Regions from separate parts of the Bacillus sp. FDAARGOS_235 genome, predicted to be linked through region 2. Evidence: riboswitches for the same ligand, from Rfam matches in the RefSeq annotation. Region 2 holds a riboswitch; each other region holds the start of a gene.

Region 1 (4,292 bases), 1.0 Mb from region 2:
AACATTGCAATTGGATTTTTTCTTTCTTTCTCATCTAACACATTATGAAAATCAGCTAAAATTGCATCGCGTACACGTCCGAATAAAGATTGTTTCATTATAAATCTTCCTCTCTTCTACTTTATTTATAATTTATTGTTTTATTGGTTTATTGTTTTAGTTTTTCATTAATTTGTTCCACTCATCTTCAAAGTTGCTATATGGTTTAGAACTTTCTGAAGCTGAATCAACAACTACATCTTTTTCTTTTTTCCATTCACGGTATCCGTAGTACAAAACTACCAATGCAGCGATACCAATTAATGCTGGTGAATGAGAAAGTGCAATGGATAAACCGATTAAACCAACAATGCCCCAAGCTAGCTTTCCAAAAAATGATTTAGCTCGCACAAATGATTTATAGCTCCAGTACACAACTCCTGCTCCGATTGCGAATCCTACAATACCAGCAAGACTACCAAGAGCAATTAAAGCCAAAATACCGGCCGCGATAAACGCTAGAAATTGTTTCATCTTGTGCTTGCCTCCCTTCGATTTGATACTCTTATCTTAACTATTTTTTCATTTTTCCATAACGAGCTTAAGAACCGTTTTCAACTCAGACTTAAGACCGAGATACATTCAGCCTTCTGTAAAAAACATAAGGTAGAATAGGATGATTCACTCTTTTACCACACATAAAAAAACCGTGCAGAGAATATTCTCTACACGGTTTCAATTACTAAAGTTATCATTCATATTAAATTATGCTGTTTTATGATACTCTTTTTTCTCCGCCACTTTCGAAAACTTCGGAAATCCAATCAAAATCGAAACAATTCCACATACCCCAACTAAAATTGGATAAAATGCATACGGTAACAGTTCAATCGGAGATAAAGCAGCAAACCCTGCCGCAGTTAACATTTGAGCACCATACGGAATTAATCCTTGCACACAACATGAGAAAAGGTCTAATACACTTGCTGATTTACGGGGATCAATTTCATATTGATCTGCAATGTTTTTCGCAAGCGGGCCTGTAAAGATAATTGAAATCGTATTATTCGCTGTACACATATTCGTCATACTCACTAAACCAGCAATACCGAACTCTGCGCCTTTTTTCGAACGAATATTACGCGTTAAAAGATTCATTAAATATTGAATCCCACCATTATATTGAATTAGTTCAACCATACCTCCGATTAAAATAGCAAGTAATACTAACTCCATCATACCGCCCATTCCAGTCGTTACACTTTTAAAGAAACTCTCCAACGTGTAACTTCCATCTATAAGACCGATAGCGCCAGATAATACAGTTCCACCAGTTAACACAATAAGTACATTCCAGCCAAGTAGCGCGGTAATAAGTACTCCTGCATACGGTAAAATCTTTATCCAATCAAAACTATGAGCTTTAACCTGCGTATCACTTCCTGAAGTAATTATTACTAATAGTACAATTGTAATAATAGCAGCTGGCAATACAATTAAAAAGTTCGTTTTAAACTTATCTTTCATTTCTGTTCCTTGCGAACGAACAGCTGCGATTGTTGTATCTGAAATAAATGATAAATTATCACCAAACATCGCTCCACCAACAACAGTAGCCATCGTAAGTGCAATTGAGATATCAGTTTGTCCACTAATACCTACAGCAATCGGTGCTAACGCTGCAATTGTTCCCATTGAAGTTCCCATCGCTAATGAAATAAACGCACCTATAACAAAAATTCCAGCTACGATAAATCCTGGTGGCAAAATAGTTAACGCTAAATTAACAGTTGAGTCTACTCCGCCCATTCCTTTTGCTGTTTCAGAAAATGCACCTGCAAGTACAAAAATTAATACCATAATCATAATATCCGGATTTCCTGCACCTTTAGCGAATCTTTCTACTTTCACATTAAAACTTTCTTTACGATTCATCACCAAAGCAATTCCTACAGCAATTGAAATCGCTACAAGTATCGGCAATTTATAGAAATCACCCGTAATAATTCCAGAACCAATAAATAGCGCTAAAAATATCCCAAGTGGTAATAAAGCTAAACCATTTCCTCTCGTTTCTTTCAAAGTACCATCTCTCCCTAGTTTCAACCTTTTTTTAATGAATAACAAAAGACCTCTTCCAACGAGAAGAGGTCTTATACATCTATAAGGAACGCTCTTCTCATCTTTCAAGCACATGCTTGCTGGATTTGGCACAGCACTCTAAAATCGAGTCCGCTGCCGAGGCATCGTAGGGCCAGTCCCTCCGCCTCTCTTTATAAGAAGGTTTCATATTTATTTTTTAATAATAATTTCTTCCCTAACTTTACTCGCTTACAAAACAAAAGTCAATTATTTTTTGTATAGATTTTTTTGGTAATTATACAAAAATATGAATACACCAATCATTTTAACTTTTTGATTTCTTTATCTAATATTGAAATCCAATAAAATTCACTATTGTTTATGGCTTCCATGATCCATTTCGTTGTTTGCCAGGCTAATTCATATTCTTCCTTTGTAACATCACCATTTTTATAAGCGTCCTCTAACTCATCTTCATCCAATACATACATCTTACCATTCGGCAATAGCACTACATCTAAATATAAATCATCAAAATACGGTAAACCCCGGTCGTCTATTTCGTATTCTTTCGTCACATCAATATAATATTGTACTAAATTCCCCTTATTATCTAACATAGCTGTAATCGCAAAGTTTTTCCCTTTTATGAAATACTGAATCCACGTATACTCATTACCTGCGACACAAATTTCTTTACCATCATATTCTTTATAACTAGGTTCTCTCACCTTTTTTATGTCCAGTATTCCTAGCATGCCCTCTTCTACTTGCTTAACCATATAATCCTTCTCTATTAGTCGCTTCCACGAAGAACCGTCACCATATTTACGTTTCATTACGCCCGCTCCTCTTCTATATATAGAAAAGCTCCCACATATATTATGTGAGAGCTTGTTCATATTATAATTAAGCTGCTTGACCCTTTTCAGATATCTCTTTTAAATAGGCTTGTCCTTTTTCAGCGTCATATTGACCTTCCCACTTAGACATAACTACAGCTGCTAAAGAGTTACCTACAACGTTAACTGCTGTACGAGCCATATCTAGAATACGGTCAATACCTGCAATAAAGGCTAAACCTTCTGCTGGAATACCTACTGTACCAAGCGTTGCTAATAATACAACGAATGATACGCCCGGTACACCTGCGATACCTTTTGATGTAACCATTAATACAAGTAATAATGTAATTTGTTGAGAAATAGATAAATCAATACCGTACATTTGTGCTAAGAAAATAGCCGCAATTGCTTGATATAAAGTTGATCCATCTAAGTTAAATGAATAACCTGTCGGAATAACGAAAGATGTAATTGCTTTCGGACAACCGAACTTTTCCATTTTCTCCATGATTTTCGGTAAAACTGTTTCTGAACTTGCTGTAGAATACGCTAAGATCAGCTCGTCTTTTAAAATCTTAAAGAATTGGAAAATGTTAATTCCAAATATTTTCGCTGTAAGTCCTAAGACAACTACAACGAAGAAGATCATTGCTCCGTATACTACAATTAGTAATTTCCCTAACGGAATTAATGAAGCTAAACCGAATGTAGAAACTGTAACACCAATTAATGCGAATACACCAAATGGTGCAAACTTCATAACTTGGTTCGTTACGTAAAACATTGCGTCTGCTACACCTTGGAAAAATTGTAGAACTGGTTTACCACGTTCACCAATTGCTGCTACACCTAAACCAAATAATACAGAGAAGAAAATAATAGCAAGCATATCACCATCAGCTAATGATTTCATAATGTTCGTCGGAACAATATTTACAAACGTATCCGCAAACGAATGACTTTGTACTTGCTCTGTCGTATGTGTATATTTAGAAATATCTGTTTTTGTTAACTTATCCATATCAACGCCTTTTCCAGGTTGGAAAATGTTCGCTATTAATAGACCAACAACAATTGCAAGTGTTGTAATAATTTCAAAGTAAATAATTGTTTTTCCGCCTAGTCGACCTAACTTCTTAACATCGCCAACACCAGCAACCCCAACAACAATACTTGCTACAACAATCGGTACAACGATCATTTTAATTAATCGGATGAAAACATCACCAATTGGTTGTAAGTACTTCGCAACTGCTGGATTATCAAAGAAAATCGCACCAACTGCAATACCTAACGCAAGACCTATTAATATTTGCCATGCAAGTCCTATTCTTTTCATATTTGTTGTAACCCCCTCTTCGATGTATCACTCTATCCCTCATTCTA
Region 2 (4,292 bases):
TAACAGTTGATAACCCAGCTGTATTAGGTACAAATATGGGTCCTGTTAATGACCAAGCTGCATTCGATAAAGTAATGAGCTATGTTGCAATTGGTAAAGAAGAAGGTAGAATCCTAGCAGGTGGCGAAGGAGACGATTCTAAAGGCTGGTTCATCCAACCAACAATCGTTGCTGATGTTGCAGAAGATGCTCGCTTAATGAAAGAAGAAATCTTCGGACCAGTAGTAGCATTCTGTAAAGCAAAAGACTTCGATCATGCACTTGCAATTGCAAACAATACAGAATACGGTTTAACAGGAGCAGTTGTTTCTAATAACCGCGACCATATTGAAAAAGCACGTGAAGACTTCCACGTAGGTAACTTATACTTTAACCGTGGATGTACTGGTGCAATCGTAGGTTACCAACCATTCGGTGGCTTTAACATGTCTGGTACAGACTCTAAAGCTGGTGGCCCAGATTACTTAGCACTTCACATGCAAGCAAAAACTACTTCTGAAACTTTATAAGAAATAGTAGAGGAGCTTTTCACAGAATGTGAAGAGCTCCTTTTAAATTAGAATCCCATATATTACTATTATTCGAAGAGGACGAGCTAAACCCTATTAATAGCGGGATAAACATGTAAATAGAAATAAAGTGACGGGAAAAGTTGATTTATTAGTCACATTTTTTAGTATTCATTTTAAGAATTTCCTGTATAATACAATTTGAAAGAAAATCTATGGTTTGACAAGAAACACTCTTTTCGGTTTTGCTCACTGAATGGAGTGTTTTTTTGTAACCAAAAATTCCTCTGTACTCATTGCATTTGCATATACTCCATTTAAACTGGCCAAAATTGTATTGTGAATATAAACAGCTGGTATAGTAGCATTCTTAAAAGAAAGATCTTTTGTAGCACAAGCATCGTGTATAACGGTACAATGAAAGCCGAAATCAAAAGCAGCTCTTACGGTAGCATCAATACACATATGAGTCATCATCCCGCATATGACGATGTGTTCAATGTCTAAACGTTGTAATTGTTCTAAAAGATTAGTTTCTCGGAAGCTATTTGGATAATGTTTGAGTATAACAGTTTCTTCTCTAAGCGGACGGACATTCTCGTGAATATGGACACCTTCTGTATTAGGTAGGAAAAAAGTAGCATCATTTTTTATTGCTACATGCTGGATATGAAAAATAGGTCCGCCGTTCATTCTAAAGTGTTTTAGTAGCTCACTGGCATACTCACTTGCTTCTACCGGATTGCGCAATTCCATCTTTCCATTTGGAAAATAATCATTTTGGATATCAACGAGTAATAGAGCTGTTTTCATATATTCACCTTCCTCTGATTTCATATTCAAATAATAGTATTCAATTCATAGAAAAAATAATCCTTTTAAAAAATATGAGGGAGAAGAATTTTACATAACCTTCAAGATTACTATTTTATTATGAATTTTTATTTGAAAATTTTAATAAAGAAATAATTAATATTTTTCTAAAAAATGTATTGACTCTCACTATTCTGAGTTCTATAATGAGAATTAATTAAACGACAATTAAATCGATACATTCTTATCCAGAGAGGTGGAGGGACTGGCCCTACGATACCTCAGCAACGGGTTTTTTAATACCGTGCTAACTCCAGCAAGTCTTTATAGGCTTGGAAGATGAGAAGATGTGAACGAGTACATATAAGTGCTCTCCTTCTTATCTTTTATTACTGATAAGAAGGAGAGCACTTTTTATTTTACCTCGAAAGCTCTACTTCTAGTTTTTACAGCATATAGGAGGGAAGAAAATGATTTCTTTTAATAACGTAAGTAAAGTATATGAATCAGGTGGGCAATCTGTTCATGCTGTGGAGGATGTAACATTATCAGTTGAGAAGGGCGAAATTTTTGGCATTATCGGATTTAGTGGTGCTGGAAAGAGTACGTTATTACGCCTAGTAAACATGTTAGAGAGACCGACTGCAGGAACGATCTCAATAGATGATAAAGATATTACATCCTTATCAACGAAAGAATTACGGAAACTTAGACAAAGAATTGGGATGATTTTTCAAAGTTTTAATTTATTTAATTCAAGAACAGTGTTTGGGAATATTGCTTATCCATTAAAGTTAGCGAAAGTACCAAAGAATGAAATAAAAGAAAGAGTCAATGAACTGCTGAAGTTTGTAGGGCTAGAAGATAAAGCAAACTATTATCCGGAGCAGTTATCAGGCGGACAAAAGCAACGTGTTGGGATTGCTAGGGCACTTGCAACATCACCAGATATACTTATATGTGATGAGGCAACATCAGCCTTAGATCCAGAAACAACGACAGAGATTTTAAACTTATTAAAGAAAGTCAATCGTGAATATAATTTAACAATTCTTCTTATTACACACGAAATGCATGTTGTGAAAGAAATTTGTCACCGTGTAGCTGTAATGGAGAAGGGAAAAGTTATTGAAGAAGGAAAACTGTTTGATGTTTTCACACAACCAAAAACAAAGACAACTCAAAACTTTGTACGTTCTGTTATTAATGACCACTTGCCAGAAAGTGTTCTAGCGAAAATTCAAAATGGTGGTCAGATTTATCGCTTAACTTTTACTGGTGAGGAGACAGGACAGCCGGTACTATCATATATCGCAAAAAACTATAACGTCGATGTAAATGTACTGTACGGAAATATTATTGAACTTCAAAATGTGCTATTTGGAAATCTTCTTGTAGAATTGCAAGGTGAACAGAAGGAAATTCAAAAAGCATTACAACATTTAAGACTGCAAGTGAAGCTGAAGGAGGTAGAAGCTCATGCGAGTTGATTGGAGTATATTTTGGCCTCGCATATTAGATGCGACGGGGGACACCCTCTTAATGGTAATTGTAACCCTTATATTCGCTATAATTCTTGGTATACCTCTAGGTTTACTTTTATATGTAACGAGAAAAGGTAATTTTTTAGAAAATAAATGGGTTTTTTCTATTCTTAACGTCATCATTAATACAATTCGTCCAGTTCCATTCATTATCTTTTTAGTAGCTTTAAGCCCACTAACAAGAAGCGTGATCGGAACGACGATTGGAACAGCGGCAGCAATCTTCCCAATGACGTTAGTGGCATCTATTGGTATTGCTAGAATGGTTGAAACAAATCTTGTCTCAGTTCCGAAAGGAGTAATTGAAGCTGCACAAGCGATGGGCGCTTCACCACTTAGAATTGTTTTTGAAATTCTCGTGCCAGAAGCGTTAGCACCATTGATCTTAGGTGTTACGTTTATGACAGTTGGTTTAATTGAATTTTCTGCAGTTGCTGGGCTTGTCGGTGGTGGTGGTCTTGGTGACTTAGCGATGACATATGGTTATCAACGTTTTGATACATCAGTTATGTTCGTAACGGTCGTTTTACTTATTATTCTCGTACAGATAGCTCAAAATTTAGGAAACTACTTTGCGAAAGTGTTTTTACGCAGATCATAAAAAGGAAGAGGGGAAAAGAAAATGAAGAAAATTTTAGCATTTGCATTATCAGCGATTGTAGGAATTTCAGCACTAAGCGGCTGCTCGGGTGGAGACACAGGTGCAGGAGCAAAAGAGAAAGTAGTTCGCGTCGGTGTAACTGGAACGGATGGAGACGTTTGGGAAATTTTGAAGAAAAAAGCTGAAAAAGAAGGGATTAAAATTAAACTGGTTGAGTTCTCTGATTATACAACGCCAAATAAAGCGTTAGCTGATGGAGATATTGAATTAAACTCATTCCAGCATATTGCTTTCTTAGAGCAATTTAAAAAGGAGCATAAGTTAGATATTACAGCTGTCGGTACAACACAAATTGCACCAATGGGCTTATTCTCTGAAAAATATAAGAAAGCAAATGAAATCCCAGATGGTTCAGAAATTGCTATTCCAAATGATCCAACGAACCAAGCACGTGCATTAAAACTTCTTGATGCAGCGGGGTTATTGAAACTTAAAAAAGATTTTGGTCTATTTGGGGATCCAAGTGGTATCGCTGAAAATCCGAAGAAGTTAAAAATTACACCGGTTATTGCACAGCAAACACCTCGTGTATTAAAAGATGTAGCTGCTTCAGTTATTAATAACGGTGTGGCTGGTCAAGCTGGATTAGATCCAGCGAAGGATCCTATTTTCTTAGAAGATCCAAAGAATGAAAATGCGAAGCCTTATATTAATATTTTCGCAGCTCGTACGAAAGATAAAGACGATCCAACACTGAAAAAAGTAATTGAATTATATCATTCAAAAGAAGTAACAGATGCAGTTAAGAAAGAAACAAAGGATGGT
Region 3 (4,292 bases), 140 kb from region 2:
AACAACAGGTACAACTTTTTTCTTCATTGTTCGTTCCTCCCTAAATGTGTTGTTCATAACGTCATAATGTCCATGTCTTGAAGTAGCTATAGAAAGAGATAAAACCTAGTATAAATATTTGTTTATAGGTAATCATGTGTTCTATATGTATATACATGTTGAACTATAATGTATCGTTATATGTTTCAACATAGTAGACATTATATTTTGATGGTTAAATATTTCGTTTCTTTGATTATTTAGAATATTAACACCAGAAAGAACTATATGTCAATAATAAAAACAAAGCGTTAATTTCTTGGAATAATATATTAAAAAAGTAGATTCACTCATATTAAGGAATCTACTTTTAATATATTTTGTCAAAAAAACAATGGGAGTTGGTGGAAATACGTTGTTTAAAGTTTCACTTTATTTTTCAATTTTTGCCCATTTGAAGTTTAATTGACCTGCAAAGTCTACTTGTACAATGCCTTTCACATAAGATTTCTCTAAATAAGATTCGCCTTTTTGGTAAAGAGGAGCAATAACAGAGTCTTTAAATAATATTTTCTCTGATGCTAGTAATGCATCAAAGCGGGCTTTTTCATCACCAGCTAAAGTAGTTTTCACCTTTTCAATTGCTTCGTCGAACTCTTTATTAGAGTAATGATCTAAGTTGTAAGGGTTATTCGTTGTAAACAATTCAAGGAATGTAATTGGATCAGCAAAGTCAGGGCTCCAACCATCAATTCCGATTTCGTAGTCACCTTTTAATAAGAGTGAAACTTGTTGTTTACGTGGTTGCGGTTTTATATTTACTGTTAAGCCCTCTAAATTCTTTTCTAATTGACCTTTTAGAAACTCACCAGTCTTCTTCTCAAGGTCACCGTCACTTGTTAATAATTCTAATGTTATCTTTTCAGAACCTAGTTCTTTTTTTGCCTTTTTCCATAATTCTTGTGCAGATTTCGTATCAACTTTTGTTAAATCGCCGTTTGTAGCACGGAAGTCTTTTCCATCAGGACCTTTTGCAAAGTTTTTTGGCACAAGACCAAAGGTTGGTGTAGAGCCATCATTTAATAACGTATTGACAAAGGACTTTCGATCAATCGTTTGATCAATTGCTTGGCGTGCAGAAACGTTTTGAAGTACTTTGTTTTGTTGATTCATACGTAAAAATTGTACCCCTACGTTCGGACGTTCTTTAAAATTAGCATCCTTTTTATATTTATCAACGAAGTCAGATGTTAGTTTTATACGGTCTAATTGTTTAGATTCGAATAAATTTACTTCTGTTGATTTTTCTTTTACGATGTTGAAATTGATTTCTTCGATTTTGACAGTATCTTTATCCCAGTAGGTAGGGTTTTTCTTAAATTTAAAGCTTTGTTCATGCTTCCAATCACTTAGTGTAAAAGCTCCGTTATACAAAATTGTATTATCTTCTAAAGCGTACTTATCACCTTGTGTTTTAAAGAATTCCTCGCTAATTGGTAGAAATGTTGGGAACGCCGTTAAGCTAATAAAGTACGGAACAGGACGCTCTAATTCTACCTCAAACGTATGGTCATCAACTGCTTTTACACCAAGTTGATCGGCTGGAAGCTCTTTGTTGTTAATTTGTTTTGCGTTTTTAATATCAAAGAATAAAAATGCATATTCAGAGGCTGTTGCTGGATCAACAGCTCTTTGCCAGGCGAAGACGAAATCTTTCGCTGTAACAGGAGTACCGTTTGACCATTTTGAATCTCGCAGGTGGAATGTGTACTTCGTTTTATCGCCACTTACTTCATGGGATTTTGCAACGCCAGGGACAGGTTTGTTACCTTCACCAAGATTATACAAACCTTCAAATACGTTTCTCATTACTTGACCGGAATCAGTATCTGTAGCACGAGCTGTATCCATTGTTCGTATTTCAGAAGGTGAAGATAAGTTTAAAACCTGTTTACTAGATGCCTCGTCTTTTGCATTTGCTCCGCTAGCTTCGTTTTTATAACTACCGCAACCAGTTAATAAAATACTTACTCCTACAACTGATGCGATACCGGGTAAAAACTTCTTTTTCATTTGATTTTCCTCCTAAATAATTAAGTTTGGATGATGATGAGGGAAATGAAAAATAAAAAAATCCCTCTTTTCTGATTGAGAAAGAGGGATTTTCACATACAAGTTATGTACCCGTATATAAACGAAGTCCCTCATTCTATCTTTCAAGCATAAAGCTTGCAGGAAGTGGCACAGTATTCAAAATGAACCTGCTGCCGAGGTTTCAAAGGGCCAGTCCCTCCACCTCTCTTGATACAATGAGTAAACGAATGAATTTTATTAATTTTTGTGTTTCTTTGATAATTCAAAATCTTACACCTTGGATAATGAAGTGTCAATCAAATGAAACATAGTTTAAATTTTCAGTTTTTTTAAAGTGAAAAAAACCACTGCACATGGCAGTGGTTTTTCTGCTAGAAGTTAAAGTTATCTGGATCTGGACCGACGCGATGATTTTCATTCAAAGCTTGAATTGCTTTCATATCATCCGAGCTTAATTCAAAATCAAAGATGTTTGCATTTTCAATAATGCGGTGCTCTTTAATTGATTTAGGAATCGTTACAACTTCATTTTGTAAATCCCAGCGTAAAATAACTTGTGCAGTTGATTTACTATATTTTGTCGCAATTTCTTGTAATGTTGGATGATCCAGTAGTTGCCCTTGCATTAATGGTGACCAAGCCTCGAGCTGGATGTTATGTTCTTTACAGAAAGCATGTAATTCTTCTTGTGCTAAACGAGGGTGGTATTCCACTTGGTTGACCATTGGCTTAATTTCAGCAATTTCAAATACGTCTTGTAAGTGGTGAATGTGGAAATTACTCACACCGATAGCACGAACACGACCATCTTTATAAAGCTTTTCTAACGCTTTCCATGATTCAGTATATTTCTCTTTTACAGGCCAATGTACTAAATATAAATCTAAATATTCTAGGCCTAATTTCTCTAATGTAGTTTCAAATGCTTGAATTGTTGTTTCATAACCTTGATCGCTATTCCATACTTTTGAAGTGATAAATAGCTCTTCACGAGGAATATCAGATTCGCGAATTGCTTGACCAACGCCTTCTTCATTTTGATAGATTGCTGCAGTATCGATGCTGCGGTATCCGTTTTTAATAGCTGCTTTTACAGAATCAATTACTTCTGATCCGTCCTCTACTTTAAACACACCTAAACCGAACCAAGGCATTTTTACACCATTATGTAATGTTGTATAGTCTTTTAAACTTGTTAAATTCATATTATTTCCCCCTAGCTTTTTTATTTGTTGCTTCAACTGCTTGTTGAATGACTTCTGAAAAATTATTTTCATATAGAACTTTTAAGCCTTCAGCAGTTGAACCTCCTGGTGTTGTTACTTGTTCTCGGAGCATAGCTGGATCTTCGTTTTGTTGGAGCATAGCGGCAGAACCAGCAATCATTTGAATGACAAGGTGGTTTGCCGTTTTCTCATCAATTCCATAGTTTTTCGTCGCTTCAATTAAACCTTCAGCAAAGTGATAGAGAAAAGCAGGTGCACTACCAGTAATGGCGGTAAGTTGATGAACTTCCTCTTCAGTACAAAACTGTGAGGTACCAATACCTTTTAAAAGGAGTTGTAGCGTTTCTTGATGCGTTTCACCTACGGAATGTCCCGTCGTATATAAGGAGATGGACTTTCTGATTTCGGCAGCTGTATTTGGCATAATCCAGGCAACAGGTGTCCCTTGAGGAAGCCGTTTTTCTAAATAAGATGGTCCAATTCCGGCAGCAACGGTCACAACGAATTGCTCAGTTAGAAGAGGAGATAACTCCTGTAATAACTGTTCATGTGCAGCTGGTGGCATTGCTAAAACAATCGTATCAACGGATGTAATATGCTGCTTCCAGTCTGTAGTGATGGACACATTATATCGCCCTTGTAATTGTTCTAGTTTTTCTATGTTGCTTCGGTTGGAAACGATAATTTCTTCGATATATTCTTTACTCGTTTTAAGTAACCCGGAGAAGATAGCTTCTGCCATACGACCGGCACCAATAAATAAAATTCGATGTTTAGTAAGCATATCCTTTATTCCCTTCTAGTAGAGATATGTTATAAAAAACGATACCATTTTTAAGAGAATTTTGTAAAAAGAAAAGACTTACCGTATATGGAATAGATAATGAGGGGGTTTTTGAATAAGGGAATTCATGATAAAAATAAGAGGAGTTCCTTATACTGGTGATATGGAATTTATTACACATCTGGGGAGAGATAAATATGGTTAGAAGT

Evidence for each region. A riboswitch is a leader RNA that binds a small molecule or an ion and turns the genes downstream of it on or off. The one in region 2 is predicted to bind S-adenosylmethionine.
Region 1: another riboswitch for S-adenosylmethionine. It lies ahead of A6J74_RS09630 (Na+/H+ antiporter NhaC family protein); the one in region 2 lies ahead of A6J74_RS15155 (methionine ABC transporter ATP-binding protein).
Region 3: another riboswitch for S-adenosylmethionine. It lies ahead of A6J74_RS15895 (peptide ABC transporter substrate-binding protein); the one in region 2 lies ahead of A6J74_RS15155 (methionine ABC transporter ATP-binding protein).

The regions. Positions count from the first base shown of each region.
Region 1 is NZ_CP020437.2:1,555,036-1,559,327, forward strand. Features, by position in the region: gene A6J74_RS09620 (PspA/IM30 family protein) at 1-98, opposite strand, end outside; gene A6J74_RS09625 (lmo0954 family membrane protein) at 157-513, opposite strand; gene A6J74_RS09630 (Na+/H+ antiporter NhaC family protein) at 745-2,061, opposite strand; SAM riboswitch class I at 2,156-2,261, opposite strand; gene A6J74_RS09635 (ribonuclease FAU-1 family protein) at 2,382-2,900, opposite strand; gene gltP (glutamate/aspartate:proton symporter GltP) at 2,971-4,245, opposite strand.
Region 2 is NZ_CP020437.2:2,590,594-2,594,885, reverse strand. Features, by position in the region: gene pruA (L-glutamate gamma-semialdehyde dehydrogenase) at 1-509, shown strand, start outside; gene A6J74_RS15160 (cysteine hydrolase family protein) at 759-1,322, opposite strand; SAM riboswitch class I at 1,564-1,668, shown strand; gene A6J74_RS15155 (methionine ABC transporter ATP-binding protein) at 1,793-2,812, shown strand; gene A6J74_RS15150 (methionine ABC transporter permease) at 2,802-3,467, shown strand; gene A6J74_RS15145 (MetQ/NlpA family ABC transporter substrate-binding protein) at 3,489-4,292, shown strand, end outside.
Region 3 is NZ_CP020437.2:2,732,909-2,737,200, reverse strand. Features, by position in the region: gene A6J74_RS15900 (peptide ABC transporter substrate-binding protein) at 1-27, opposite strand, end outside; gene A6J74_RS15895 (peptide ABC transporter substrate-binding protein) at 412-2,052, opposite strand; SAM riboswitch class I at 2,186-2,290, opposite strand; gene A6J74_RS15890 (aldo/keto reductase) at 2,445-3,278, opposite strand; gene proC (pyrroline-5-carboxylate reductase) at 3,280-4,083, opposite strand; gene pnuC (nicotinamide riboside transporter PnuC) at 4,281-4,292, shown strand, end outside.